DNA from 2 places in the Halobacillus sp. ABA4_118 genome. Region 1 is predicted to be linked to the other one. Evidence: a T-box and tRNA genes for the amino acid it is inferred to sense, from the RefSeq annotation. Region 1 holds a T-box; the other holds one or more tRNA genes.

Region 1 (15,599 bases):
GGTAAGGGCCGAGCCAAAGCTCTTTGTCCAAGTCGGCGGGGTCATAAGCACGGGCAGGGTCCCCTTTTTCTGCTGAAAGGATTTCATAGATGTGTCCGCCTTCTTCCATGATCTGTTCGTCGATCAGGCTGTATCCATGCGTGTAAAACCATTGACGGATCGAGCGTGCATCAATGTTCGGCTGGGCGATGATGCGGTTAACGGCGGTTAACTTATCCCTGCCTCTGTCCAGAATATCCCGGATTAACGGCCCTCCCATACCGGCGATGGTGACCTGCTTAACTTCTCCAGGCTGGATCACTTCGAGACCATCTCCCAATCTGACATCGATCCTGGATTGAAGATCATGGGCTTTCACTTCATTCAGGGCGCTGTCATAAGGGCCTTGATTAACCTCTCCGGCTATCGCTTGTGCCTGTGGATCCTTTAAACAGACATAACAAGGCAGATAGGCATGATCAGACCCTATATCAGCAAATACTGCTCCAGCAGGCAGGTATTCCGCTACCTTTGCCAGCCGTTCGGATAGTTGATGTACATTCATAAAAAATCGTTCCTCTCATAAAGAAAAGCTTTCTGACAGCAGCAGAAAGCTTCTCACGTACTTCTTATTTTTTCTCAGCGAGCCATTCTGCCAGCTGAGTGGCCTGCTCACCGGTATAAAGACCAGGTGGCATCTGTGATCCTTTACCATTGATGATAATGTCCTGGATCTCTTCTGCTGAATAACGGGAGCCGACTTCCTGAAGATTCGGACCTGCGCCTCCACTCAAGTCACCGCCATGGCAGCTTGAACACTTGTTCTGGTACATTTCTTCCGGATCAGCGGATGCAGTTTCTTCCGTCTGTTCTCCTCCGCCTTCTTCCTCGCTTTGAATCGCTTCACGTTGGTTGATACCGGCAGAAGAAACAATGATCATGGCTACGATCCCCAGTACAGCGATAATTGCAAATGGGATCACAGGGTTCTTTCTCATGAATGGCAACCTCCTTATGTATTCCCTATATGAATTTTTCGCGTCTATTCGACTATTTTTATTTTATATGAAAACCGTTACTTATTAAAGGCTTAACCACCGAAAACTTATAAAACAATGAAAATGATCCATAAAATGACAGCGGTTACGCCACTCCATAATAAAAACCTGATTTTCATAAACACTCCGACGCTGATCCAGATAAGAAAATGAAACAGCATCGTTATGTAGACAGCCTGGACGGATGTTGTCCAGTGATCCACTACGAAGATGGACATCATTAGAAGAATCAACAGACCGTTCACAAAAGGTATCAAATACCAGTCGGTCCGTTTATAGTGTAACCATCCACTTATAAACCATACCGATCCCACAAAAAACGACAAAAGCCCTGTTTGCATTATGAACCCCATTTGAGTAAAATAAATGACAAGTAATGTAAGGGGTATCATAAACAGGCTGAGCAGAACAAAGGCCGGGACCAGCAGCTGTACGGTCTGTACAGGAGCATGGCCGGGTTTTTCTTCCTCGCCTTTGGTGTACAACGCCAATAGAAAGTCACAGTATTCCGCGGGTAGAAGCCTGCTCTCTTTCCAGTACTGAATCTCATGAATGATGGTTTTCGTACGCTCATCCTGCATACTTTCCTCCAAAACACAGGTAAACTCAAGATCCTCCTACATAGGCGTTGTAAAAGAACCTTGAGTCTACGGCTGTTCTTATTCCATAAAGTCTTTCAGGCGTTTGCTGCGGCTCGGGTGTCTCAGCTTACGAAGAGCTTTCGCTTCGATCTGCCGGATTCTTTCCCGGGTTACTCCGAACACTTTTCCGACCTCTTCGAGTGTTCGCGTACGTCCGTCATCAAGTCCAAAACGGAGGCGCAGGACATTTTCTTCTCTATCTGTCAGTGTGTCCAGGACGTCTTCAAGCTGTTCCTTCAATAGTTCATAGGCGGCATGGTCAGATGGGGAGGTTGCTTCCTGGTCCTCAATGAAATCACCAAGATGGGAGTCGTCTTCTTCCCCGATCGGTGTTTCCAGTGATACGGGCTCCTGGGCAATCTTAAGGATTTCACGGACTTTATCCGGTGTAAGATCCATATCCTGTGCAATTTCCTCTGGTGTCGGTTCGCGGCCGAGATCCTGAAGAAGCTGCCGCTGCACACGGATCAGTTTGTTGATCGTTTCCACCATGTGAACCGGAATACGGATGGTACGTGCCTGGTCGGCAATCGCACGGGTAATCGCCTGTCTGATCCACCATGTAGCATAGGTACTGAATTTGTAACCTTTGCGGTAATCGAATTTTTCTACCGCTTTGATCAGACCCATGTTCCCTTCCTGGATTAGATCAAGGAAAAGCATGCCGCGGCCGACGTAACGCTTGGCAATACTTACAACGAGACGAAGGTTGGCTTCTGCCAGATCCCTTTTCGCTTCTTCATCCCCATTTTCTATACGCTGGGCAAGACTGATTTCATCTTTGGCTGATAATAGATTGACGCGGCCGATTTCTTTCAGATACATACGGACCGGGTCATTGATTTTCACACCTGGAGGTACACTCAGGTCATTGAGGTCGAATTCCTCTTCCTTATCGAGCTGCTTGATACTAGGGTCCGATTCAGAATCACCGATGACCTCTACGCCCTGTTCATTCAGGTGCTCGTAAAATTCATCCATTTGATCGGAGTCGAGTTCGAAGCTGGATAATTTCTCAGCCACCTCTTCATACGCGAGGATTCCGCGTTTTTTCCCTAACTCTACGACCTGCTCTTTGGCCTGCTCCAGTGTCAATTCCGTCTGATTTTCAGTTTCTTTAGAACGTGATGGCTGTTGTTTCTTCTCTGCCATAAGTCCCCCTCCTTCCAACAATCTATCCAAACTCTACCTGATTACGCTTTTAATTCTTTTTTCCGTTTTATAATCTCCATCGCAATTTCCGCGGCCTTGATCGGCTCGTTCTGCTGTTCAGCCCGCTTCAACTCGGATTCCAGGCTCTTAATATCCGTTCGATCCCAGTTTTCCAATCGAATCCGCTCTATATAATCATGGATTTCCTGATCGGATACTTCCTCACTGACGGGTGCCATTGCGAGCTCGATCACGAGGTTTTTGATGGACATATCCTCAATCATTTCAACGAACTGACTGATATCTGATTCATTGCCGTCTTCATAATATGCGTAAAGATGTGTGACAATGACCTGATGATCTTCTATATTGAAAGCCCCTCCTATTTCCTCCTGAACTTTATCAGCAATGTAGGGATCTTTCAACATATATGCAATCAGCTTTCTTTCCGCATTATGAAACGCAGGAAGAAGCTTGTTCTGAACCGATGTTTCCCTCTTAGGATTAGTATATCGGTTCTTTGGCTCATTATCCTTCACACCCTGCTGACTTCTTATCTGACTGATTTCCTCTTTCAAGGTTTCCAGAGATAACTGAAATTCAGAGGACATCTCATTCAGGTAATGCTCTCTTTCGACCGCACGATCCAGAGTGGCAATCTCCTGTAGTACTTTTTCGATATAGGCGATACGATCTCCTTCCACCTGCAGGTTATAATCCCTGCGGAGATAACTCATCATAAAGGAGATGTACGTGTCGCTGGTATCAAGCACTTCCTTCTTGAAACGGTCCCCGCCATGCCGCTGGATGAAATCATCCGGATCCAGACCGTCGGGCACGCGGGCCACAAACGTCTGACAACCGATGCTTTTTGTCAGTCTGGCAGCCTTGACAGCCGCCTCAATCCCGGCGCGGTCACCGTCATAACAGACGATGATCTGATCCGTATACTTTTTCAACAAGTTGGCCTGTGTACTGGAAAGCGATGTCCCCATCGTCCCTACTGCATAAGGGATACCCGACTGGGCAGCGGATATAACATCCCCGAACCCTTCGAATAGGACAACGGTTTTTTCCTTACGTATGGAGGACCGGGCAAGATCGAAGTTATAAAGCAGCCGGCCCTTATGAAAGAGTTCCGTTTCCGGACTATTCAAGTATTTGGGCTGCTGCTCTCCAAGAGCTCTTCCTGCAAAAGCCACGGTCTTTCCCAGGTGGTTGCGCAGCGGAAACATGACCCTTCCGCGAAAGCGGTCGGCATAATTCCCCTGATCATTCACACTCAGCAGGCCGGCTTTGACCATCGTCTGGGGGTGAAAGCCTTTTTTCTCAAGAAAAGTGACGACGAAATCCTTATCATCCGGTGAATACCCGAGCTGATACTTCTGGATGGTTTCTTCTGTAAAACCTCTGTCCAAAAGATATTCATAGGCTTTCCGGCCGTCCTTGGAATTCTTTAACAAATGATGGTATAATTTTGTCAGCCACTGGTGTGCTTCAAGCATCGCCTGTGATTCCTGATTATCCGCACCGGTGTAGTTCTCCTCAGCAAACTGCTCTGGAATTTCCACACCTGTGCGTTCAGAAAGCTGCTTGAGGGCCTGTATAAAACTGTATCCTTCCATTTCCATAAGGAAGGTGTAGACATTCCCTCCCTTTCCACAACCGAAGCAATGGAAAATCTGCTTATCCTGCGAAACGGAAAAAGAAGGCGTGTTTTCCCCATGGAATGGACAAAGGCCGAAATGGTTTCTCCCCTGCTTTTTGAGGTCAACATAATCGCCGATCACTTCCACAATGTCGGCTGATTTCCGAATCTCATCTACTTTTTCTTCTGGAATGTGTCCAGCCATATGATCACCATACTAATCAATTATTCTCTTCCAAAGGCTAAATTCCTTCATGATCAGACAACAAATATTGGAAAGTTTCCCGGAACTCTTCTCTGTGCTTGTCCGTAAAGGCGGAAGGCCCCTTCCATTTACGCTTCTGCTTCATCGTCTGCTGCCGGATAAACTTCTGGTTCATAATGTGATCCGCATCGGTTTCCTTTATCAGTTTTCCTCGCGGCGTCATCACATAAACCCCTTTAGAGGTCAGGAGAACAGCCAGCGACAAGTCCTGCGTAATGACCACATCTCCCTTGGCAGCTGCATTCAAAATGTAAAGGTCTACAGACTGGGAACCATCATCAACAAAGGTCCACGATGTCTGTGACTTTTCTGTACTGAAATGATTAACCGTAGCAATGAACCTGGCCGTCACGCCGCAGTCCGCACTCATTTCCTCGATTTCCTTCTGAACGGGACAGCTGTCTGCGTCCACCCAGACCGTTCGATGTATTTTTGGCATAGTATCAATATTTCTACAGCAAGCGGTAGAATCCTCCTAAAAAGCAAATGTTTTATTTTTCTGAAAAATAGACAATGTGCGTAAGGAGTAAAGATCCTGCAGATATGAAAACCGGACCTGTCAGGATTTTTCCACAAAAAAATATTATAATACATTTCTCCTGTGAATGCTATGTCTAATTTTACCTAATTTCATTCTTCCCAACAAAAGCCGCGCTTAATCAAAGCGCGACTTTTTGAGATACTGCATTATTCCTGAGCATCTTTCCTCAGCTTATTCATAATGATATTCGCCGTTTCCTCTACAGCTTTATTAGAGACATCAATAACCGGGCAGCCGATTTTATCGACGATTCTGTTGAAATGCTCCAGCTCCTGGCTGATCCGTTCAAGGTTGGCATATGTAGCCTGATCACCGAGTCCCAGGGATTTCAAACGTTCCTTCCGGATATCATTCAGCTTTTCTGCACTGATTTTCAAGCCGATGCATTTCTCCGGGTCCACCCGGAACAATTCAGACGGTGGCTGGACTTCCGGAACAATCGGGACGTTTGCCACTTTCAGCCTTTTATGAGCAAGATACTGGGACAATGGAGTTTTGGACGTTCGGGATACGCCGATCAAAACGATATCTGCCTTGGAAATGCCCCGCGGGTCACGGCCATCATCATACCGGACAGCGAATTCAATGGCTTCCACCCGCTTGAAATAATCCTCATCAAGCTTGTGGACGAGGCCGGGTTCCAGTCTCGGCTGTATTTGGAGGTGACTTTCCATCGCTTCCATCATCGGCCCCATGATATCAACACAGCGGACTCCGTGTTTTTCGGCTTCCTGTTTCAGGTGAATCCTGTACTCAGGAACGACAAGGGTAAAGCCGATCATGGCATCGTGCTCTTTCGCTTGAAGAACAGCTTCGTTAATTGTCCCTTTATCTTCTACATAAGGGATGCGCTGAAGATCAAAAGGTCCGTCATCAAACTGACTCAAACAAGCCTTGGTAACAAGCTCAGCGGTCTCCCCTACGGAATCGGATAGTACATAAATTAATGGTTTCTCCATACTGCCCCTCCTAATCCTGAATCAAATATGCTGATCGCGTGCAAGTTCTACAAGGGCTTTGGTTATATTCGTTTTCGTTAACCTTCCAACGACCTCAAGCCCATCCTCTGCAGGATTCACGACCGGCAGTCCGTCGATCTGTTTTTCTATTAACTGCTGGGCGGCGTCCAAAAGGAGATCCTCAGGTTCACATATCGTAATATTCGGCATCCGCGTCATAATGATATGGACCGGGATGGACGTTAAGTCCTTCGATCCTATGCTTGCCCTCAGCAGGTCCTTTCTGGAAAGGACGCCGACAAGATGGGATTTATGGTTCGTGACAAACAATGTTCCGACATCTTCAAGAAACATCGCACAGATCGCATCATACGCCGATACGTCTTCCTCTACAACAATCGGGAGGGACTGGTATTCCCTCACTTTGAACTTTTTCAGTTTTTCCGTGAAAAGTTCAGAACCTGTTTTCCCCGTGAAAAAATACCCCACCCGCGGCCGCGCATCCAGATAGCCTGCCATGGTTAATATAGCAAGATCCGGACGCAGAGTCGCCCGTGTTAATTCCAGTCTTTCTGCGATGTTCTCTCCGGTAATCGGTCCATTATCCTTCACAATTTGAATAATCTGCTCCTGCCGGTTTGATAATTCCAAGTTCTCACCACCCTGAACGCTGAATGTGACATACTATTCTTCATTATACCTCATTTTCCTGAATGGGTAAAAGAAGGGTGCTTAGAACTGTTGTTTCCACTCGATTCGTGTCAGATCGGCATACTGATAAATGTCTTCAGAAATCTGCTTCAACAGGCCGAGTCGGTTGGCTTTGACTCTTTCATCCTCTGCCATGACCATGACCGCATCAAAGAAGGCGTGAATGGAGTCTGCCAGTTCGGACAAGGTCTCCAGTGCCTCTTCGACAAGGCCTTCAGACATCTGACGGCTGTACGATTCATGGACCGTTTGGAAAACATCGTAAAGCTGCTGCTCTTCTTTGTTCTCAAATAGATCCGGATTCACCGCGTCTGCATCGGCTTTTTTCGCTAAATTTAATACGCGGCCGAGGGCCTCCTGGACAGGTTTGAAAGAAGGTTCATTCCGCTTTTCAACCAGGAGTTCTGCTTTTCTTCCTGCAACAGGGAAATGACCGATCCCCTGGGCGAGAACAGCTTCCACCACATCGGGATCCACTTGTTTTTCACGAAGCAGGTAGGCCGCACGGACACGGAAAAATTCATGAAGATCGTTGTGAACTTCTTCTTCCGATCTCGTAGGGAGTTCAAGCTCGATATAGAACTGATGAACAAGATCGATCAGTTTCTCGACGGACACGGACCAGCCACGGCTGTTCAGGGTTTGAAGAATACCGAGGGCCTGTCTTCTCAACCCGTATGGATCCTGGGATCCTGTTGGTACACGACCAATAGATACACTGCCGACGATCGTATCGAGCTTATCTGCGATGCTTACAATGGATCCGATTGTAGATGCCGGAACTTCACCATTGGCCTGCCGAGGCATATAGTGTTCATTGACAGCTACAGCCACTTCCTCATCTTCGCCAAACAGACGGGCATACTTCTCCCCCATCACTCCTTGAAGTTCAGTGAATTCATCGACCATCTGGGTGACAAGGTCAAATTTGCAGATTTCCGCAGCACGGGTAGCTTTTTGTTTTTCTTCTTTACTCAGGTGGAGCCATTCACTCAGTTTGCCAGTAATGGCTGTTATCCGCTGAACCTTATCCGCAAGCGTCCCAAGTTCCTCCTGATAAACCATACGGGAAAGCTTCTCCATCTTCTCATCGATGCTTCCCTTCTGATCTTCCTCATAAAAGAACTGCGCATCTTTCAAGCGTGCTTTCAACACCTTTTCGTTTCCTCGGGCTACGATATCAATGTTCTGGTCGTCGCCATTACGCACACCGACGAAATATGGCAGCAGCTTGTTATCATGGGAGCGGACAGGGAAATAACGCTGGTGCTCTTTCATGGATGTAATCAATGCTTCTTCAGGCACCTCCAGGAATTCCTCTGAGAATGCGCCGCTGAAAACAGCTGGATATTCCACCAGATGGGTCACTTCTTCGAGAAGCTCCTCATCTATCATAAGCTTCCAGCTCTGTTTCTCTTCCAGCTGTTTAAGCTGGGTTACAATTTGGTCCTGACGCTTTTCCACGGAGGCCATCACGTATTGATCAGAAAGCGTCTGTTCGTAGTGATCCGCACTCGTGATGGTTGTTTCTGATCCAAGGAAACGATGACCGAATGTCCGGCGGTCTGTATGAACGTTCTCAATCTGGAAAGGAATCACCTGCTCCCCGAATAAAGCCACCATCCAGCGGATCGGGCGGGCAAAACGGAGGTCACGGGCTCCCCAGCGCATATTCTTTGGAAAATTCAGAGAAAGAAAAACCTCTCCAAACTGCTCAAGCAGAGCGGCTGTTTCCTTTCCTTCAATGAACTTACGCACGTGCACATATTCTGTACCCTTGATTTCCTTGAAGTAAATATCATCAACGTCTCTGCCCTGCCCTTTCGTAAATCCAATGGCAGCCTTCGACCAGTTCCCTTCTTCATCCAAGGCAATCTTTTTAGCAGGGCCTTTCGCCTCTTCCTCGACGTCCGGCTGCTTATCAGCAACTTCTGTGATTTGGACAGCCAGTCTTCTCGGTGTGGCAAAGCCGTGAATATCACCAAAAGGAATCCGGTTATCTGTCAGCCACTTCTCTGTCTTATCTTTCAACTGGGCAAGAGCATCATTAATAAAACGGGCAGGAAGCTCCTCCAGGCCGAGCTCAAATAATACAGTCTTACTCATCTGCTCCACCTTCTTTCTTCAACATTGGGAATCCGAGGCGTTCCCTTTCTTCTACATAGGTTTTCGCAATTTTACGGGCAAGGTTCCGGACCCGTGAAATGTACCCCGTCCTCTCTGTGACACTGATGACGCCCTTAGCGTCCAGGAGATTGAACGTATGCGAACACTTCAGCACGTAATCATACGCCGGGAACACGAGTCCCTCTTCCATGATGCGTTCCGCTTCTTTCTCATAGGTCCCAAACAAATCAAAGAGCATCTTTTCATCAGACGCTTCGAACGTATAAACGGAATGTTCGTATTCCGGCTGTGTGAAGATATCTCCAACTGTCACGCCATTGGTCCACTCCAGTTCAAATACGTTTTCCTTATCCTGGATATAGGACGCCAGACGCTCAAGTCCGTACGTGATTTCCGCTGAAACCGGCTTCGCTTCCAATCCACCGATCTGCTGGAAGTACGTGAATTGAGTGATTTCCATACCGTCCAACCATACTTCCCATCCAAGGCCGGCGGCTCCAAGTGTCGGGTTTTCCCAGTTATCTTCAACGAAGCGGATATCATGCTTCAACGGATCGATGCCAAGGGCACGCAGGGATTCTAAATACAGCTCCTGGATGTTATCCGGGGATGGTTTCATGATGACCTGGAACTGATGGTGCTGGTACAAACGGTTTGGGTTCTGGCCATAGCGTCCATCAGCCGGACGACGGGACGGTTCTACATAAGCTACGTTCCAAGGTTCCGGACCAAGGCTTCGAAGCAGGGTCATCGGAGACATCGTTCCTGCCCCTTTTTCCGTATCATAAGCCTGCATGAGCAGACACCCCTGGCTGGACCAGTGATTCTGCAGGGTTAAAATCATATCTTGAATATTCAAGTCTTTTCCTCCTCCTAATAGTGAGCGGATAAAGAAAATCCCGCCCCTATGCCTGAATCAGACATAGGGACGGGATTTCCGCGGTTCCACCCTAATTGCTCTTCTATGTAGAAAAGCCACTTTAAAAAACTGCTCCAGAGCGCCTTCACTGAATGGTTCCCGCCTGACTTTCACCGGCTCAGGCTCGCTTGTGGAGAACGGGGTTCAGCTACTCCTCTCTTTCACTGCAGTACGTATATTTGATATTAGAATCATACTCTAGTTGCAAGGATGCTGTCAAACCTCACTCAGAAAATAAATCAAGCTGCTTCAAAAACTTTTTGGATTTGATAAAATATCCGCCGTAACGGTCATAGTATTCATCCATCAGCTGACGGAGCAGCTTTTTATTTTCTTCCTTCATGGTAATCTGTCCGAGTCGTTTTACATCAATATGTAAAAATACACGCAGCAGCTTTGGAAGCGGATCCGGCAGGCCGTAGGCTCCGGGATCGATATGCTTGCAGCGGTAGCAGAGAAGACCGCCTTCGGACATGGAAAAGGAATACGGACCTTCTGTACTGCCGCAGTTCAGGCAGTGATCAACCACCGGCGCAAATCCGGCCTTTTTAAAAAGCTTCAATTCATACATCATAGTGAGGATGTTCGGATCTTTATCTTCATTCATCCACACCATCGTCTGCAGAAGCTGTTCAAAAAGAAAAGGATCCGGTTGTTTTTCTTCTATGAGCTTGTCGGTCAGCTCTGCAATGTAGGAAGCATAGGCTGTTTTGACAATATCCTCGCGGATGGAACGGAGGGAGGATAACATTTCCCCCTGGCTCATAGATCCAAGTCCGGATCCTGACTGTATGAGATACATTCCGTGAATAAACGGCTGGGATACAGATGCCATCCGGCTCTTCGGCTTCTTAGCGCCTCTGGCCATGACACCTATTTTCCCTTTCTCCCTTGTCATCATCGTGACTATCTTATGTGTTTCCCCATAATTATTAGTACGGATCACAAGGCCTTCCACTTTGTCCATCAAGTGTATCACCTGCTCCGTTTACGAATTTTGGTCATTCGTTGTCAGGGGATCAGGGGAGGAAGCAAATGGTTCCTGAGACTGTTGTTGATCCTGCGACTCAAATTCTTTCATCATCAAGTAAGTTTCCACACTTCCCGTCTGCCTGAAAACGTTCCATGAAAGGTTGTCGAGCACAAGAAACACCGCCTTTCTTTTATTCGCTGATACCATTTACATTCTTATCTTGCTTTCCCCGGCCTGATCTATAAGGCTTAATTTTTTCCAACCTTTAGTATTCGTCGTCCCTGTAACCGAAATCGCTGAGTTGAATCTGCTTGTTCCGCCAGTCTTTCTGTACTTTCACCCACAGTTCAAGATACACTTTACTGCCGAGCAGGGATTCAATATCCTTACGGGCTCTCTTGCCGACTTCCTTCAGCATGCTGCCCTGCTTCCCAATAATGATCCCTTTTTGAGATTTACGTTCCACGATGATCGCCGCCTGGATATAAACGCCGGGAGCATCTTCCCTGGGCTTTATCCCTTCGATGACTACAGCAATCGAGTGCGGAATTTCCTCCCGCGTCAGGTGAAGCACCTTTTCACGGATAAATTCACTGATGACAAACCGCTCCGGGTGATCGGTAATCTGGTCTTCCGGATAAAACTGCGGACCTTCCGGCAGATGGCTTTTTAAAACCCCGAGCAGATGGTTGACGTTGTTACCTTCGAGAGCGGAGATCGGTATGATTTCTTCAAAATCATACATGTCCTTGTACTGCTCAATCAACGGCAGCAGCTTGTCCGGGTGCACCCGGTCGATTTTGTTAATGATCAGGAAGACAGGCTGGTTCACGCGTTGGAGACGATCGATAATGAACTGATCCCCGCGCCCGTATCCTTCTTCTGCATTGATCATAAACAGGACGGCATCCACTTCATTGAGCGTATTTTCAGCTGTGTTCACCATAAAATCGCCGAGTTTGTGCTTTGGTTTATGAATACCAGGGGTGTCGATAAAGACCATCTGGGATTCTTCATCGGTGTAGACACCCTGGATTTTGTTTCTCGTTGTCTGGGGCTTATCACTCATGATGGCAATTTTCTCACCAATTACGCGGTTCATGAACGTGGATTTACCAACGTTCGGACGGCCCACAATCGTAATGAAGCCTGATTTGAAATTCTCTGTCATACATGTTCCTCCAATAAAATCTAACCTTTAGGTTCTTCTATATTCTATTATAACATCCCGTAAGGTCTACCGTTACATGAATAAAGCAAGGAGCTTCGGCCCGAACAGGAAAACACCTACGACCACAGATCCACCGGCAGCCGTAAGTACCGCACCTGCCGCCACGTCCTTGACAGCTCCCACGGCCGGGTGACGGTCCGGATGCAGGTGGTCCAGCAGTTTTTCAATAGCGGAATTAACCATCTCTAATGTCAGGACCAGAGCGATTGTCACCGTAAGAACAGCCCATTCCACCAAGGATAACCGCAGGATTCCGCCTGCTGTTAAGGCCAGAATGGCAGCCGCGGTATGAATGCGGAAATTCCGCTCCGATGTCCAGACCAGTTTGATGCCTCTCCATGCATAGGCAAATCCTATTCCTTTTTTCTTAGGATCGCTGGAGCCCGAATTCACGGAGAATGTCCTCCTGGCGGGTGAACATCTTCTTTTCATCCTCTTCATTCAGATGATCATATCCCAGCAGATGGAGGAACCCGTGAAGAGCAAGGAAACCGAATTCCCTTTCCAGAGAGTGATGATAATCCTCCGCCTGCTCCTTGGCCTTGTCCACAGAGATGACGATATCACCGAGCATCATTGGAAGGTTCTCATCCAGGATGTCCACTTCGCCTTCCCCTGTCTCCTGCATGGCAAAGGAAATGACGTCTGTCGGCTCATCCTTCTGGCGGTAGTTGCGGTTGAGTTCCTGAATTTCTTTATTGTCAACAAAGCTTACCGATACTTCAGCATCTCCAGTAATGCCTTCCCGTCCACCTGCAAATTCAAGAATGCGCTGGATCATATCAACAAAAGCTTCGTCTACAGAGTTCGTTTCATCATGAAAATCAATCGTGATCACTTGTCTTCCTCCTTATTTAAGGGCTTATTCAGCCTCATCCATAGTAACTGCGTCTGCTGCAGGGTGTTGTTATTATGGGCCTTTTCTTTCCGGCCATAAGACCGCTTTTCCAAGTGAAAAGCTCCCCTCTCCCCCTATCATATAGGGTGTCATGCTCCAAGGCAAATGGTTCATGGTAAGCGGACACAAAAAGAAATAAGACCCGGGGAGGGTCTTATTGTTTGTCGCCTTCATATGCGTCAATGATTCTCTGTACAAGCGGGTGACGTACAACGTCCGACTGATCAAGCTTAATGAACGATGCACCTTTGACATACCCAAGCGTCTCTTCAGCTACACGCAGCCCTGACTTTACGCCTTTTGGCAGGTCGACCTGGGTAATATCCCCGGTGATGATCATCTTCGATCCAAAGCCAAGCCGGGTCAGGAACATTTTCATTTGTTCAGGGGTGGTGTTCTGCGCTTCATCCAGAATGGCAAACGCATCATCCAGGGTCCGGCCCCTCATATAGGCAAGCGGGGCGATCTCGATCGTCCCCCGGTCAATCAGTCTTGCTGTGTGTTCTGCTCCGAAAACGTCATGAAGAGAATCATACAGCGGCCGTAGATAAGGATCCACTTTTTCCTTCAAATCCCCGGGCAGGAAACCAAGGCTTTCCCCGGCTTCAACGGCAGGCCGTGTCAAAATGATCTTTTTTACGTCTCCATTTTTCAGGGCATTGACGGCCATAATGACAGCTAAGTATGTTTTTCCGGTTCCGGCCGGGCCGATTCCGAATACAAGATCATGATTTTTAATAGCAGCAATATAATTCCGCTGACCGAGAGTTTTTACCCGGATGGACTTACCTTTAGAGTTTTTCGTGATTTCGTCTTCAAACAACGCTTCAAACTGATTGATTTTCCCTTTTTTTGCCAGTTCCACGGCGTAGACAATGTCACGCTCTGTCACGGACAGTCCTTTACGGATCAGAGCAAGGACACTCAGAAGAATATCCTCAACTAATTGAACATGTTCCGCCTGTCCGGACACCCGGACCTGACCGCCGCGGGAGATGATCGTCACCTGCAGCTGTTCTTCAATTTGCTTTAAATTACGGTCCTCTGTCCCGAACAGGGCCAGAGTTTCTGTTGTATTATCCAATTGGATGTCCATTGTTTTCAACTCTTCCGGCATACTCAATCTCCTTGACTAATATACTTGGTCTCTGCAATGTTTTCATAAACTTTGTACAATAGGATTAATTTTACTTTACCATGCTCCTCACTAAGGTGCAAAACTTTTTCATCTTTGATTTCCGCTCCCGGTTCAAGCTCCTGCAGCAGGCTCTGTCCCGCAGCCTTCCGTCCTATTTTCTCGATTTCCTTGCGGGATAATTCCATCGCATCTGTATCAATGGAAAAATGGTCTACGCGCTTCATGTTCAAAGGGAGGGAATAAGAAAAAATTCTCCAGTCTGTGGTTACGTTTTCGTCTCTGTAGCTTCCATCCGTTCCGCGCCACCACCCCCATACCGGAACAGACCAGCCTCCAATTTTCAAGTGATACTCGGTTTCTACAGTGCCGTCAGTGAGTGTAACGATCTGCTGAAGGGGAAGCTCCTGCTCCACCCGATACCATGTCTCTGCTGTGACATCCCCCTCTGTGTGGACAAACGTATCCCCTTCTTCGACAAGTTCACCTGTGGCGAGGACCTGTCCTTTCTTTACGACATCATAGACAGACACAAGCGGCCGGCCTTTTTTTATAAAGGTCTGAACGATCATCCCTTTCTTGGATGCGACGAGATTGGAAGGCTGGTTATCCTGATTCGTATCATGCCTGGTCTTTTTCACACCGTACAACTGGTAGCTTGTCCCTTGTTTTTTCACCCCGATCCATAACAGATCCGGAATATCCTCCAACAGCATCTGCTGGATATCGTTTGGATCCTTCATGCCGATGGTCAACCGTCCCGGGGATACTCCATAACTGTTCAGCTTCTTTTCAACCGCTGCCTCTAATTCAGGCGTCAACCCCTCCACCTTGATCGACCACAATGTATTCGCCGCCAGAAAGATGAGAACGAGCGCAGCCAGAAAAGCGGCCGCCACGGAGAGCCGCCTCCGCATGAGCTTGTATAAAAAAGGAACGCCCTTCCCTTCCTTGATGGTCAGGCGGCACTTGTATTTTCTCCGGAGCGATCGGAGGATTTTCCAGTCCTTGAGCCGGATGGAGAAGCGGACCGTCGTTTCATCCAGGCGCCTCAGACTGGTCACCCTGCACCCGCGCCGCGTGCACGCCTGTAAAAAAGGTTCCAGCAGTGGACCGGAAGCCTCGATGGTTAACACACCCTCAACAAATCCCCGCTGGTTTCCCATAAGACTCATCCTCCTTTGGAATCAGGAAAAAACTCGACAGATTTCAACTCCCCTTCCAGGAGGAGTTCTTCTTTCAGCATCATTTTCACTCCGAGGTCTCTGCCAACAATCCGGACCTGGCCCTTTTTGTATTGAATCCTTACTTCTTCCTCTGAAAAATGCAGGAGGCCTGTATGATTTTCTATGTAGACATGTA
Region 2 (15,599 bases), 150 kb from region 1:
GTTGGAGAACGAGCTTGGGGTAGATGTTCCGCTCTGCGGCCTTGCCAAGGACGATAAGCACAAGACGAGCGAACTCCTGTATGGAGATCCTCCTTCGCCGGTGGATCTGGATAGAAAATCGCAGGAATTTTACCTCGTCCAGCGGATTCAGGACGAAGTTCACCGATTCGCCATCTCCTTCCACAGGCAGCTGCGCGGAAAAGGAGCCATCCAGTCCGAGCTGGATGAAATTCCTGGTGTCGGTCAGAAGCGGAGACGCCTCCTGCTTCGTCATTTTAAATCCGTGACAGAAATCAAGGAAGCAGATATTCACTCAATTACGAAGCTCGGAATCCCGGAACCTGTAGCCAACACGATCCTCATTCATTTGAATGACAACCAGGACAATCCTGATGAACAAGAAGAACCAGCTGAGGAATAACAGCTGGTTCTTTCTTATGCTTTCATCGCTTTGATTTCCACGACATTGTCTTTTTTGTTTACTTCTTCAAAGCACTCATATGTATCATCGGTCATTTGTGTAATGGATTCGGAAAGAAATCCGCATTCCAAACGAAAATCCACGTCCAGCAGTTTTTGGTGGAGGCGTTTTTCGATCATGTGCCCTTTCAGGTGAAAGGTGTATTCGGTCTTCTTTTCTTTTATTTTAACGAGCTCTCCCCAGCCCATGTACTGGAAGAATTCAAAGAGCTCATCGAAAGTTTCAAGACTGGTCTGACGGGCCATGTTTTTCCCCATGTAATAAAGGAGATAAGGGGCATCTTTTCCGAGAAAGTCAGGGAGGGTGAAGTAGCGCATTAAATCGAACCCTGCTCCGGTGCCCACAAGCGATGAAATGTTGCTTGTTGTTAGTTTCGTAGATTCTTTCAAAACGCTCATTCCTTTCTCTCTTTATTATCACTCGAAATCTTCAGTGGTGCAATATGATTTCTTTCATTTTATCAAAAGGAAATAAATGTGTATTTTTGAACATTTTATAATCCCGCTTTCTTGACGCTTATTCGGGATAGAAGTACAATAAACATGTCACAAATTGTACATTCGTCAGACAAGTTTAGGGAATGGGGCTTTTCCTATAATTTTTTTAAGCGGAATTAAAGCGCTTAACTGTCTGAAAAATGTCCATATTCAATCTGTTACTATCTTGAGGGGGGTAAATATGGCGGGAACGCGCGGATACGTCAATCGAAGACTACATTCATTACTGGGAGTTATTCCAATCGGGATCTTTTTGATTCAGCACTTGACTGTAAACTATTTTGCAACACGTGGTCCACAGGCATTCAATGATGCGGCACACTTCATGGAGAGTCTGCCTTACCGGTATGTGCTGGAAACCTTTATCATTTTCCTACCACTGTTGTTTCACGCAATTTACGGTGTGTATATTGCCTTTACAGCCAAAAGCAACTTGTCTAATTTCAGTTATTTCCGTAACTGGATGTTCATTTTCCAAAGAATCACAGGGATTGTTACGCTGATCTTTATTGCGTGGCACGTCTGGGAGACACGGATCGCCATCGGTTTTGGATGGGCGGATCTTAACTATCAGTTGATGGAAGGGATTTTAACGGAGCCGTTCTTCTTCTGGTTCTATGTAATTGGTGTAATTTCCACAACCTTCCACTTTTCCAATGGACTGTGGTCCTTCTTTGTCAGCTGGGGCATCACCGTGTCACCACGCTCTCAGAAGATCATGACCTACGTAAGCATCATCGTTTTCGTTGCCATTTCCTATGTGGGAGTGCGCACGTTGATTCAGTTTGCCTACGGAATTTAAACTATGAACATAACAATGGCAGTTTTATAGATTTTCAGTACTTAAGGGAGTGAGCTTCAATCATGACAAATAAAAATATTGTTGTTGTCGGCGGCGGCCTGGCCGGCTTGATGGCAACAATTAAAGCAGCAGAACAAGGGGTTCACGTAGATCTTCTATCTATTGTGCCCGTTAAACGTTCTCACTCTGTATGTGCCCAGGGCGGAATTAACGGGGCCGTCAATACAAAAGGGGAAGGGGATTCCCCGTGGGAGCACTTTGATGATACGGTCTACGGCGGCGACTTCCTCGCCAACCAGCCACCGGTCAAAGCGATGTGTGATGCAGCGCCCGGCATCATTCACCTTCTGGACCGTATGGGAGTCATGTTCAACCGTACGCCGGAAGGGCTTCTCGATTTCCGACGTTTCGGTGGAACGCAGCACCACCGGACAGCCTATGCGGGAGCTACGACAGGGCAGCAGCTGCTGTACGCCCTTGATGAACAGGTCCGCCGCCACGAGGTGAACGGTCTTGTAACGAAATACGAAAACTGGGAGTTCCTTTCCGCGATTATCGGCGACGATGGTGTCGGCCGTGGAGTGATCGGACAGAATTTGAGCACCCATGAAATTAAAGCGTTCCCTTCCGATGCCGTCATTATGGCAACCGGAGGTCCCGGGATTATCTTTGGCAAGTCCACCAACTCGGTCATCAACACGGGCTCTGCTGCCGGAGCCTTGTATCAGCAGGGTGTGAACTACGCCAACGGGGAGTTCATCCAGATCCATCCGACTGCTATTCCCGGCGATGATAAACTGCGCCTGATGAGTGAGTCGGCACGTGGAGAAGGTGGACGTGTCTGGACATACAAAGACGGGGAGCCTTGGTATTTCCTTGAGGAAAAATATCCGGCATACGGAAACCTTGTGCCGCGTGATATCGCAACGAGGGAAATTTTCGACGTTTGTGTTAACCAGAAACTGGGAATCAACGGAGAAAACATGGTATACCTTGACCTCTCCCATAAAGATCCTAAGGAACTGGATGTTAAGCTTGGCGGCATCATAGAGATTTATGAGAAGTTCGTCGGTGAAGATCCGAAGAAGGTTCCGATGAAAATTTTCCCAGCCGTACACTATTCGATGGGCGGCATGTGGGTCGACTATGATCAGATGACCAACATTCCTGGTATTTTTGCCGCTGGTGAATGTGATTACACACAGCACGGAGGCAACCGTCTCGGAGCCAACTCGCTTCTTTCCTCCATTTACGGCGGTATGGAAGCAGGTCCGAATGCTGTGAAATATCTGGATGGTCTTGAAACCCTTGCAGACGATATGAGTTCAGCGCTGTTTGACAAAGCCGTCAAAGAAGAGCAGGACAAATTCGAGAACATTATGAGTATGGACGGCGACGAAAACGCCTACCAGATTCATAAAGAGCTTGGGGAATGGATGACGGATAACGTGACTGTTGTCCGTGATAATGACAAGCTGCTGGAGACGGATAAGAAGATTGTTGAGCTGATGGAACGATATGAACGCATCAACATCAACGATACATCCCGCTGGAGCAACCAGGGAGCGATGTTTACCCGCCAGCTTTGGAATATGCTGCAGCTGGCCCGTGTCATCACACAGGGGGCCTATAACCGTAATGAAAGCCGCGGTGCCCATTATAAGCCTGAATTCCCGGATCGTAACGATGAAGAATGGCTGAAGACAACGGTAGCAAGCTACGACAAAGAAAATAACAAGCCGGTTTTCCGTTATGACGATGTCGATACATCCTTAATCGAGCCTCGTAAACGTGACTACTCGAAGAGTAAATAAAGGAGGTAACGATCATGAGCGAAAATAAAATGATTACGATGATCATCAAACGACAGGACGATCCTGATCAGTCTCCGTATGAAGAGAAGTTTGAGATTCCGTATCGTGAAAATATGAATGTCATCTCTGCGCTTATGGAAATCCGCCGTAACCCTGTCAATGCAGATGGCCAGGCGACGACACCTGTCTATTGGGACATGGGCTGCCTGGAAGAAGTATGCGGGGCCTGTTCTATGGTGATCAACGGAACACCACGACAATCCTGTACAGCGCTCGTGGATCAGCTGGAACAGCCGATCCGCCTGGAGCCGATGTCCACGTTCCCGATCAACCGTGACCTTGCGGTTGACCGGAGCCGGATGTTTGATTCCTTGAAGAAGGTCAAAGCCTGGATCCCGATCGATGGAACATACGATCTTGGTCCTGGACCACGTATGGCCGAAAGCAAGCGTCAGTGGGCCTATGAGCTTTCCAAATGTATGACATGCGGTGTCTGCCTGGAAGCCTGCCCAAACGTAAACAGCAAGTCCGACTTTATCGGACCTGCACCATTGTCCCAGGTGCGCCTGTTCAACTCCCATCCGACAGGAGAAATGAACAAGAGCGAGCGTCTGCAGACGATTATGGATGGCGAAGGTCTGATGGGCTGCGGGAACGCACAAAACTGCGTACAGTCCTGTCCGAAAGGCATTCCTTTGACAACATCCATCGCGGCACTGAACCGTGATACCGCCGTTGAATCTTTCAAGAGCTTCTTTGGCAGTGATAAACAGGTATAAATCCCTGCGAAGGACCCCGGAGCCGACCGGGGTCCTTTTTTTACTGTCATTGTCAGGAGGTGGACAGAAAACTTACAAGTTCTTCTGACTATAAGGGGGTTGTAGGACTTGAGAAGGATAGTATAATAGATGTGACTGAAATTCGCTCAAGTAAGAAGGTGAGCCGTAGTATGAAAAACTTCAAATGGTCTCAATGGATTGTTTTGACCTTTTTTATTGTATCAGCGTGCTATTTAATAATCTTATCCGTAACCCAGCCTTATCTTGGGATTGATGCTGAACAGCAGGAAAGCGGCTGGGTCATAACCGACATAGAGAGTGGGGGGTGGGCGGACAGGCAGGACGTCCCGCCGGGATCTGTTATTCTCTCTGTGGATGGGGGGAACCCGGGGCTTCACCATTCTCTTTCGATGTTCAATGAACTGGAAAATGCCCAGTCCTTCACGGTGGAATCTTCCGGACAAGTACGGATGTACAGGGACATCGACCAGTTCAGCCGGGTCCACTGGGTGTTTTATATTCTGCTTCCTGCGCTGTTTTTTGTGGCGATTCTAGGAATCTCTTATCTGGTTCATAAACGGGTGCCTAAACGGTATTCGGCCGAACAGCTAATTTTGTATTTCCTGGCAATTGCTACGGCTTATTTGAGTAACAGTGGAGCCGTGAGGGATGACTTGTATAGTCTTGTTTTGAATACCAGTTTATTCCTGATTGCTCCTGTTATCCTTCTCCATTTCCTGCACAATTACTTTCAGGAATTGAAGGTCGTCTGGTTCTCTAAGAACATTCTCTATTTCTTATACGCTGCCATGGCAGGTGTTTCCCTGCTGGATACGTATTATTTAGTAACTCTTCAAAACCCGTCCTACTTTCAACTGGTGCCGCTCACGTGTCTGCTTGGGTTGTATATCATTACCTTTGTGATCGTCTACAAGGGTGTATATATTTACCGGCATGCCGCTGTCGGACCGGTCTTTAAGTATATGGCGATCGGAATGACCGTTGCGTTTTTCCCTTATATTCTTCTTTACTTGATCCCTGTTCTCGTTTCCGGCGTGACCATTGTGTCGCTGGAGTTCGGTGCCATGTTTCTGATTGCTATTCCAGCCACATTCATGTATTTGATTACACGGGAACAGCTGATTGATATCAATTTCATCATGAACCGCCTGCGCTATTACTTTATCCTTTCTGTCCTCCCGTCTTTCGTACTGACAGCTGTTATCGGGTGGATTGTATCCGGCTTGTCGATGGTGTCCTATATCCAGCTGTATTTATTGATGCACACAGCGTTGATTGCCTTCTTATCCTTAAAGGAAGGGCTTGACGTCCGTATGCAGCGGTTTCTCTTTTCAGCACGGTACAGCTACCAGGAAAGTATGCACCGGCTGGCCAGCGACATGAAGGATCAGTCCAATGCGGTTGATTTGATGAAGGTCGTGAGGGATGAAATTAAAAACGTGATGAGTGTACGCGACATCTACATTTTCTCCAAACATAATAAGCGGAAGATGTACTGTGTCTACAATGAAATTCCCGAGGGGATTGTCGACCATTTTGACGACCACCTGTTCCATCACCCTTATGACATCGGCTCCATCATTGAAACGGATAAAGGATTTGGTGTCGTCGTCGGGCTGTCACTTGAGAAGATGACGATGCTCTGGTGCAGAGGGAAAAAGGACTTTACCACTTTAAACCGGGATGAAAAAACGTATTTACAAACCATCTCCCATCATGCCAACATTGCGATAGAGAATATGAATTTGATTGAGGATCTGGTCAAGGAGCTACGCACGTTAAGAAACGATCAGACGCAGAAGTATCCGGCATGGCTGTCCCGGCTCTTATTTACGATTGCGGAGAACCAGCGGAAGCAGCTGTCGATCGATATCCACGATACGGTGCTCCAGGAGCAGCTGTATCTGTACCGTAAAATGGACGACCTGATCCGCAACCGGACCGATTTATCCACGAGTCTTCATGCTGAGTTGAAGATGTATAAGGAATCTCTTCTGGACAGTATCCACCTCACGAGGGAAACGTGTAACGAGCTGCGGCCGGCCTTCATCGAAGAACTTGGACTCGTGCAGTCATTGAAGAATTTGATCCATCAGTATCAGCTTCGTTCCAATTTCACCGTTTACTTTTCTCATGAACGGTTTGAATCAGAGCTGGATCAAGAAAGGATTCTCGGAATTTTCCGGATTGTCCAGGAACTGTTGACGAATGCCATGAAGCATTCCGAAGCAAAAATCGTCAAACTCTCTCTTTTCAATAAGAAGGACCAGGTGGTTCTCTATTATTCAGATAATGGAAAAGGAATGGATTATTCCATGAAGCGGGACCTGTTTTCCCATATCGGGCTTTCGGGAATTGAGCAGAGGGTCAACGGTTTAAATGGAAGTCTGGAAATCACCACAGCACCAGGGGAAGGATTCAGGACGACCATCACTTTCCCCTATCCGTCACACAAGGAGGTCCAGCACGTATGATTCACGTATTAATAGTCGACGACCACCCCGCTGTTGGAGCAGGCACCAAAGCGATGCTCGAGCAGGAGGGGGATATGCAGGTGGATGTCATCCACGAAACCGATCATCTGGAAAGCTGCCTCGAAAAGAAAGCCTACGATGTGCTGCTTTTGGATTTATATATGCCCGGCCTGAACGGCATTGAACTGGCCAAACGGCTAAGAAAAACGTTCCCGGATATTAAAATGCTGATCTATACCGGGTTTGATTTGAGCACGCACTTCAATATGATTGTGGAAGCGGACATCAACGGCTTTGTCAGCAAAACTGCTGCCAGTGAACAGCTTGTTACAGCGATCAAGGCGGCTCTAAGAGATGAAGTGATCATTCCACTCCACCTTTTCAAACAGCTGCGCCGCACCGAGGCCTGCACGGCCGAAACGATCGAATCAGCTGAGAATAAAGGCATTTCCCTGAATGAGAAGGAACAGTCGATTTTGAAGGAAGTGGCATCGGGTTTCACCAACAGGGAAATCGCCCAGACGCTCCATATGTCCCAGCGGAGCGTGGAGTACACGCTCACCGGAATTTTCAACAAGCTGAACGTCCGATCCAGGACCGAAGCCCTTTTCAAAGCCCAGGAACTCGGGCTTGTGTCTAAATCATGAATGCGTAGCACACGGGGGCTAATCCCCTCATACGATACAAAGACTAAATAATTCCCCTCAAGAAAAGCTCAGGAACAACAAGGAGGGGTACGCTTGTGAAGGAGGACGGCTATCGGCCAACACAAATTCTTACCAAGCGGGAGCGAGAAGTCTTCGAGCTTCTAGTACAGGATAAGACGACAAGGGAGATCGCAAAAGAGCTCTTCATTTCGGAGAAAACTGTGCGGAACCACATTTCAAATGCCATGCAGAAGCTAGGAGTGAAAGGCCGTTCCCAGGCAGTGGTTGAACTGCTGCGTATGGGTGAACTGGAACTTTAATTCCATGATGCAGCAGAGGCTTTGGTCTGTGGATTGGAGGGAGTCCTTTCAGGTAGGGTCTGTCACGCGGTGATGATCATACCTGAAAGGGTTTTTTGTATCACCGGATACATTCACCTTGAAATTTCAGAGAGAAACGACCACAATAATACTTATCAAGTCATTTCGTTAGGAGTGCTGAATGTGGCTGAAACCCAGCAGACATCCATGATCGCAGATGTAGAGAAGGAACTTCGTTACATATCCGGGATCATTAAACAAAGAGGACGAGTTATCCTGAATCATTACTCGATTACAGCTCCGCAGTTTGTAGCGCTGCAGTGGCTGATGGAAAAAGGGGACTTAACGATCGGGGAACTCTCCAATCATATACACCTGGCCTGCAGTACGACAACGGACCTTGTCGACCGTATGGAGAAAAACGAGCTGGTTGAGCGGGTCAGGGACCCGAAGGACCGCCGGGTCGTCAGGATCCATGTACTGAGCAAAGGACAGAAGATCATTCACGAAGTGATCGAAAAACGACAGAACTACCTGGAAAACGTGTTGAGAAATGTTCCGGAAGAAGATGTGGAAACGCTGAACCGTCTGCTCCACGTCCTTCATGAGAACATGATTGAAATCGATGAAGAAGAACATTAAGCCATAAAAGAGGGATGCAGAGTGAAACAGGCAATCGGAGTCATTGATTCTGGCGTCGGGGGACTGACCGTAGCGAGAGAGTTGATGAGGCAGTTACCAAAGGAAACCTTTATCTATCTTGGGGACACGAAGCGGTGCCCGTACGGTCCGCGTTCAGAGGAAGAAGTGCGGGCATTCACATGGCAGATGGTCAACTATCTGCTTGGCAAAAATATAAAAATGCTCGTTGTCGCCTGTAACACAGCGACGGCTTATACGCTGGCTGAGCTGCAGGAAGAACTGGATATCCCGGTCATCGGGGTTATTGATCCGGGGGCGCGTGCCGCCATCAAGGTGAGTCAGAACAAACGGATCGGCGTCATTGGTACAGAAGGGACTATTGAAAGCAAAGCCTATCCGCAGGCGCTTGCTTCCATTGATCAGGATATCCGGGTGAACGACCTGGCCTGTCCCCCGTTTGTCCCGATGGTCGAAGAGGGGATATTATCCGGTCCGAAAGCGGAAGGAATCGTTTCCCGAACGCTGCAGCCATTGAAGGACATGAATCATATTGATACATTGATCCTCGGCTGCACCCATTATCCGCTCATCAAGGATCTGGTCCAGAACGAGATGGGGGATCACATCCAGGTCATCAGCTCCGGTGAGGAAACAGCCCGTGAAGCGAGCCTGATTCTTGCCTATCACAAAGCACTGGAAACCGATGACCATACACCAAGGCATGAATTTTACACGACCGGCGATATGGAGAAATTCCGTCTCGTCGCCAACAGCTGGTTTGAAGAGCCGATTCAGATCCTGAAATCGGTAGAACTGGAACACGTATCAAGCTCCGCCTGAAACAGGCGGAGCTTTTTCATATGCTGTTCTCCTCCAAATTACCCTGGTCTATTCCAATCGAGGGCTCGTATACATGGTAGTACAATCTATCTCAGGGGGGAAAAGAATGAGAAAATACAGCTATAAATCCTTTTTGACGGCCCTGGTGCTTCTAATGTGCACGGGGCTGCTTGCCGGATGCCTGTTTGAAGGAGAACAGTCGCTGGAGAAAATGGATGCTCCGGATGAAGCTGTGACAACATCACCGGAAGAGGATGGTTCAGCACCGGAGGAGGATGGAGAGAAAGCAGAGGATTCGACAGAACAGGAATCCACAGCAACCGTCCCTCGTGAGCTTTATTTAATGGATGCCAATGGAATGATCGCCCCACAGACTGTGGAACTGCCGGCTTCTCAGGAAGTCGCTTCCCAGGCGTTGGAATACCTTGTGAAGGATGGGCCGGTCACGAATCTGCTGCCGAACGGGTTTGAAGCCGTTCTGCCGGCAGGAACAGAAATTCTTGGGTTGAATACGGAAGAAAATGGAACGCTTGTCGTCGATGTGTCGGAGGACTTTAAAAATTACGAGGCCAAGGATGAAGAGAAAATCCTTCAGGCGATGACCTACACACTCACTCAGTTTGACAACGTGAAGCGGATTAAGCTGTGGATCAACGGACACGAGCAGGAAGTCATGCCTGTAGACGGCACTCCGATCTCCCAGGGCGTCTCCCGGGCGGACGGGATTAATAATAACGTCGGCGTGCAGCGCGATGTGCTGAACAGCAAGGCCGTTACCGTCTACTTCCCTGCCCAGAACGGGGAGCAGGTGTACCACGTTCCTGTCACCACACGTGTCGCTGAAGACAGTGATGAATATGCGGCAAGAGTGGAGGCCCTTTTTGAAGGGCCTGAGCTCGGCAGCTCATTGACCAACCCCTTCCATGAAGGGGCAGAAATGGTCAGCTCCCGGCTGGAGAACGGCGTCCTCGCCCTTTCCTTCAATGAAAAAATCCTGACAGGATCAGATCAGCCGGCCCTGTCTGATGCTGCCCTCGCCAGCCTTGTGTTGAGCATGACGGATCTTGAGGATGTGGAATCGGTCGAAGTTCAGGTCGAAGGATCGGAGCAGGTCATCAATGAAGCGGGTGAGCCGCTCGCCGAACCTGTTTCAAGAACCGACATCAGTGGTGCTGAAGAAATGTAAAACCCGGCGCTTCAGAAGTGAATCACTTTTGAAGCGCTTTTTACGTTCATGAATAACTACCCGCACGTATGTAATTTGTGTTAAGATGGGCAAGGATAATGATGAAGAAAAAGGAGGTCATCATTGATGCGAAATGATCAACGCGAAGTCAATGAATTAAGAACCGTCACAATAGAAACCGATTATGTGAAACACCCGGAGGGATCTGTACTCATCAGCTTTGGAGATACAAAAGTGATCTGTAATGCCAGCATTGAGGACCGAGTGCCTCCTTTTTTACGTGGTCAGGGCAAAGGCTGGATTACAGCTGAATATGCCATGCTTCCAAGAGCCACGGAATCACGCAACATCCGTGAATCTTCTAAAGGGAAAGTATCCGGCCGGACGATGGAAATCCAGCGCCTGATCGGCCGCTCTCTACGCGCGGTCGTCGATCTTGATAAAATCGGAGAACGTACCATCTGGGTCGACTGTGACGTCATCCAGGCCGATGGTGGCACGCGGACCGCTTCCATTACAGGTGCCTTTGTAGCTGTCGTGCTTGCTCTAGGAAAGCTTGTGAACAAAAAATCCATCAAAGAGCTGCCGATCACCGATTACTTGACGGCGATTTCCGTCGGGGTACTGCCGGACGGCAAAGAAGTTCTCGACCTCTGCTACGAAGAAGACAGCCGTGCTGAAGTAGACATGAACGTCATCATGACCGGCAAAGGCGAATTCGTAGAGCTTCAGGGAACAGGAGAAGAAGCAACCTTCTCGATGCAGCAGCTGCAGAAAATGCTTTCTCTTGCCGACGAAGGTGTCCAGGAGCTGATCAAGCTTCAGGAAGAAGCAATCGGAGAGTGGGCAGACGTGATTCGTGCTAAAGCCGGAGCCGCCAAAGCATGAAGGAACTATTAATCGCCACTAAGAACGAAGGGAAGATCAAAGAGTTCCGCGAGATGTTTTGCAAATACGGCATCTCCGTCGTTTCCCTTCTCGATCATGACCCTTCCATCGATATTGAAGAAACCGGTAAAACGTTTGAGGAGAATGCCGTCATTAAAGCAGAAGCGATGATGCGTGCCTTGAACATCCCTGTTGTAGCCGATGATTCCGGTTTAGAGGTCGATGCCCTGAACGGAGAGCCGGGGGTTTATTCCGCCCGCTATGCAGGAATAGAAAAAGATGACGAAAAAAATACAGCTAAACTGCTGAACGAGCTGAACGGAGTGTCCGAAGAAGAACGGACCGCCCGTTTCGTCTGTGCCGTAGCCGTCGCACGACCGGGAGAAGCGACGTTTACGAAGCGTGGAACGTGTGAAGGCCGAATTGCCGGGGAGCCGCAGGGAGAGCAAGGGTTCGGATATGATCCTGTGTTCATCCCGGAAGGCTCCAGCCGGACGATGGCTGAGCACACGTCCGACGAAAAGAACGCCATCAGCCACCGTCATCATGCCATCGTGCAGATCGAAGACTGGCTGAAAACTCAATCCTGAAAGTGGGGATGAAGGATGCCGAAAGTACTCATCATCAGTGACACACACGGACTAACCGACGAAGTAATGGAAGTGAAAGAACGTCACAGCGACGTGGATGCTATGATCCACTGTGGCGACTCCGAGCTCTCCTACGGATCGAAGGAGCTGGAAGGCTTTCATTATGCCAAAGGAAACTGTGACTTCGAACCCGAAATGGAAAACGATCAGGTTTTCACTGTCGGAGACATCACATTCCTCGTTACGCACGGGCATTTGTTTCAAGTGAAATCCACCCTGATGCCCTTGTCCTACAGAGCGGAAGAGGCTGGAGCCCAAATCGCCTGCTTCGGACATTCGCATATTGCAGGAGCGGAAAAGGTGAAGGACACCCTCTTCATTAATCCGGGAAGCGCAAGACTTCCACGTGACCGCGAAGAACCGACCTACGCCATTCTGGAGTGGGAGGATCTCGATCACGTCCGCCTGCAGTATTACCATGTGAACGGGCAGAAAATCGACGGTCTTTCCATGGAAACAGCAGTAGCAGCAAAGAATTAAAATTCTTTGCTGCAATCTGTTGACATATAAGCGAATCCCTAATATAATAATTCTTGTCCGCTTCAAAAGGACGTTAAAAAATATCCTTTGAAACACACATACATAGCTTTACATGCGCGGGTAGTTTAGTAGTAAAATCTCAGCCACGAGCTGAACTTCTACCGAATCCACTGCGAGTTGCCCCGACGGACTTTACTTCCTTAAGAAGCTTTCAGAGGAAGGGGCATGCTGCGAAAGATAAACGCAGCTGAAACACATTTACATATGCGGGTGTAGTTTAGTGGTAAAACCTCAGCCTTCCAAGCTGATGATGAGGGTTCGATTCCCTTCACCCGCTCCATACATATTTATTTGTCCCAGTAGCTCAGCTGGATAGAGCAACAGCCTTCTAAGCTGTGGGTCGGGAGTTCGAATCTCTCCTGGGACGCTAAATGAAAAAACCGAAACCTTTTCAAAGGTTTCGGTTTTTTTATGGAAAATTTTTTATGTCTATAAAAAGCCTTGTGTTAGAGTTTTTTCATGATTTATTACAAATACGTTATAATCCATAAGATGTAGATTCATGAATTCATACGGCTAGAAGAAAAGAGAAGATAAGCGCCTTACAGACTCCCTTATTTTGTTATCTTCCATATTAGCAAAACCAATAACTAGTTTCTTTTTCCCTTTCTCAGTCATCTCATAATCCCGTAAGAAAAAGCGGCGAATCGTATATAGAACGATTTTGTTTTCTCTGGCCCGTTCCTCAATCTCAACATAAGAAAGAGACGTTTCAATATCCACTAAAAAATGAAGGCCGGCAGGAATGTTGTGAATTGTTATCTTGTCTTGAAACGTCTGGCGCAGCTCCCGAATAAGCGCTGCTCTTTTCGCTTTATAATAGGCATTCATCCGCTTAACGTGCCTTCCGTATTCCCCTTCATCAATGAAGTATTTAAGGGTCCACAAGTTGAGTCCTGAAGGGCCGTCAATCCAATAGTCAAAAGCATTCCGGTAGCTTTGTAACAAGTCGGGTGGCAGAACCATATAGCTGATCCGTAGGCTCGGAAGCAGAGTTTTCGAAAAGGTCCCGGTATAGATGACTTGCTGGTTCTGGTCGAGACTCTGAAGGGAAGGGATATGGTCCGTTCCATATTTAAATTCACTATCATAGTCGTCTTCCACAATGTAACGACCAGGAGACTCGGCTGCCCAGTTTAGAAGCTCTATTCTTCTATTTATAGGCATGATTGTCCCAGTAGGAAACTGGTGGGAGGGAGTTACAAAAACCCATTGAGGATCGCTATCCAAAAGGTCCTGAATTGAGATACCCTGTCGGTCCAAAGTCGCTGGAGTTACCGGGAAACCCATATTTTTAAGTAGATTATAAAACCGCTGGTACCCAGGATTTTCGACAGCCACTTGTGTATCTTTTGCCTGTAAAGACATTAATTTATGAATTAGTGGCTGGGTTCCGGATCCGATGACAATTTGTTCGGGCCGGCACCGAACGCCCCTGGTGAGAGCAATCATCGTTGCGATTGATTCGCGGAGTTCATATGGCCCTTGAGGATGTGGAAGGAGGGCGAGTTGGGTTCGATGATGCTCCATGACTTTCTGCTGGTACTTCCTCCATTTCTTAAAAGGGAAATGCTCCGCATCGGTGGCAATATGAGAAAATGTAACCTTGGGATGAAATCCATCTTTAGTACAGTCCTCTCTCAAACCCTCTGGGAAAGGAACGTCTTCTTTGTTTCTTTTAATGTAACTTGTAATATCTTCTACAAAATACCCTTTGCGTTCTGCACTGTATATATAACCTTCCGCTAGTAATTGCTCGTAGGCGTGGGCTACGGAATTAAGACTGACCTCCAGATCCTGGGCCAGTCTCCGTTTCGATGGAAGCTTCTTTTTGCTGAGACGGTCGTCGAGGATCAGGTCTCTTAAGTGCGTATAAATCTGTTTGTAAATGGCAGGTTGTTCGGCTCCTTTTTCAATATGGAAAAACACAAATAGCTCCTCCTACTATGTATCTGGTCCCATTATTATTTAAAATCTGGTACTTTTAATTGTACCAGAAAATTGTCATAATTATCTATAAAATTTAGGGGAGGGATCAGCAGTGACCAATAAAACATTGAATAAAGATGATTTGCAGAGGAAAAGAAAGAAATACATACCAAAAGGAATAGGGAATGGGAATACCAATATAGCCGACTATGCTAGAGGAGCAAGAGTATTCGATAATGAAGGCCGTGAATGGATTGACTTTGCTGGAGCCATCGGTACGCTTAATGTAGGGCATACGCATCCAAAAGTGACGGAAGCCGTCAAGAATCAGGCGGACCGCTACCTTCATCCAGGCTTTAATGTGATTATGTATGACAGCTACATCAATCTGGCTGAAAAGTTGTGCACGATTACGCCTGGTTCATTCGATAAAATGGCTATGCTATTTAATTCCGGGGCCGAGGCTGTAGAAAATGCGGTCAAAGTAGCCAGGAAATATACGAAACGACAGGCTGTTGTTTCCTTTGAACGCGCATTCCACGGACGTACGAATCTAACGATGGGTATGACCAGCAAGGTGAAGCCTTATAAATATAACTTCGGACCTTATACGCCGGAGATTTACCAGGCTCCATATCCTTATATGGCCAATAAACCCGAACAGATGACCGATGAGGAATATATTGACTACAGTATCATGCGCTTTAAGGAGTATTTCGTCACCGCGGTCGCACCGGAAACGGTAGCATGTGTCGTAATGGAGCCGGTCCAAGGTGAAGGCGGTTTCATTATTCCTCCAAAACGCTTTGTGCAGGAAGTAAGAGACTTCTGTAGCGAGCACGGCATTGTTTTTGTGGCTGATGAAATCCAGACGGGTTTTGCACGAACAGGACGGTTATTTGCAAGTGAACATTTCGATATTGAGCCGGATGTTATGACGCTGTCGAAATCCCTTGCAGCAGGTATGCCGTTAAGTGCGGTAGTCGGAAAAGCAGAAATCATGGACGCTTCCTCTCCAGGGGAACTTGGTGGGACCTATGCCGGGAATCCGGTCGCCTGTGAAGCGGCTCTTGCTGTCATTGAGGTTAT

What was found. A T-box is a leader RNA that pairs with one kind of tRNA and senses whether it is charged. The one in region 1 lies ahead of glyQ (glycine--tRNA ligase subunit alpha), so its partner is inferred to be a tRNA-Gly.
Region 2: it encodes a tRNA-Gly, which carries the amino acid that the T-box ahead of glyQ (glycine--tRNA ligase subunit alpha) is inferred to sense. The anticodon was not compared.

What each region holds. Positions count from the first base shown of each region.
Region 1 covers NZ_JBSWWS010000001.1:75,646-91,244, forward strand. Annotated here, with positions in the region: gene ACXAGL_RS00445 (tRNA (adenine(22)-N(1))-methyltransferase) at 1-544, opposite strand, end outside; gene cccA (cytochrome c550) at 609-977, opposite strand; gene ACXAGL_RS00455 (hypothetical protein) at 1,085-1,618, opposite strand; gene rpoD (RNA polymerase sigma factor RpoD) at 1,697-2,830, opposite strand; gene dnaG (DNA primase) at 2,872-4,683, opposite strand; gene ACXAGL_RS00470 (DUF188 domain-containing protein) at 4,721-5,182, opposite strand; gene ACXAGL_RS00475 (pyruvate, water dikinase regulatory protein) at 5,431-6,243, opposite strand; gene ccpN (transcriptional regulator CcpN) at 6,265-6,894, opposite strand; gene glyS (glycine--tRNA ligase subunit beta) at 6,976-9,060, opposite strand; gene glyQ (glycine--tRNA ligase subunit alpha) at 9,053-9,940, opposite strand; T-box leader at 10,003-10,174, opposite strand; gene recO (DNA repair protein RecO) at 10,224-10,970, opposite strand; gene ACXAGL_RS00500 (YqzL family protein) at 10,989-11,180, opposite strand; gene era (GTPase Era) at 11,239-12,144, opposite strand; gene ACXAGL_RS00510 (diacylglycerol kinase) at 12,217-12,597, opposite strand; gene ybeY (rRNA maturation RNase YbeY) at 12,572-13,039, opposite strand; gene ACXAGL_RS00520 (PhoH family protein) at 13,257-14,219, opposite strand; gene yqfD (sporulation protein YqfD) at 14,222-15,403, opposite strand; gene yqfC (sporulation protein YqfC) at 15,409-15,599, opposite strand, start outside.
Region 2 covers NZ_JBSWWS010000001.1:229,366-244,964, reverse strand. Annotated here, with positions in the region: gene uvrC (excinuclease ABC subunit UvrC) at 1-421, shown strand, start outside; gene ACXAGL_RS01330 (YslB family protein) at 436-879, opposite strand; gene ACXAGL_RS01325 (succinate dehydrogenase cytochrome b558 subunit) at 1,160-1,780, shown strand; gene sdhA (succinate dehydrogenase flavoprotein subunit) at 1,843-3,594, shown strand; gene sdhB (succinate dehydrogenase iron-sulfur subunit) at 3,609-4,373, shown strand; gene ACXAGL_RS01310 (ATP-binding protein) at 4,544-6,868, shown strand; gene ACXAGL_RS01305 (response regulator transcription factor) at 6,865-7,515, shown strand; gene ACXAGL_RS01300 (helix-turn-helix domain-containing protein) at 7,611-7,835, shown strand; gene ACXAGL_RS01295 (MarR family winged helix-turn-helix transcriptional regulator) at 8,043-8,477, shown strand; gene racE (glutamate racemase) at 8,499-9,317, shown strand; gene ACXAGL_RS01285 (GerMN domain-containing protein) at 9,424-10,503, shown strand; gene rph (ribonuclease PH) at 10,630-11,391, shown strand; gene ACXAGL_RS01275 (XTP/dITP diphosphatase) at 11,388-11,981, shown strand; gene ACXAGL_RS01270 (metallophosphoesterase) at 11,997-12,521, shown strand; tRNA gene ACXAGL_RS01265 (tRNA-Gly) at 12,788-12,861, shown strand; tRNA gene ACXAGL_RS01260 (tRNA-Arg) at 12,875-12,948, shown strand; gene gabR (MocR-like transcriptional regulator GabR) at 13,098-14,510, opposite strand; gene gabT (4-aminobutyrate--2-oxoglutarate transaminase) at 14,623-15,599, shown strand, end outside.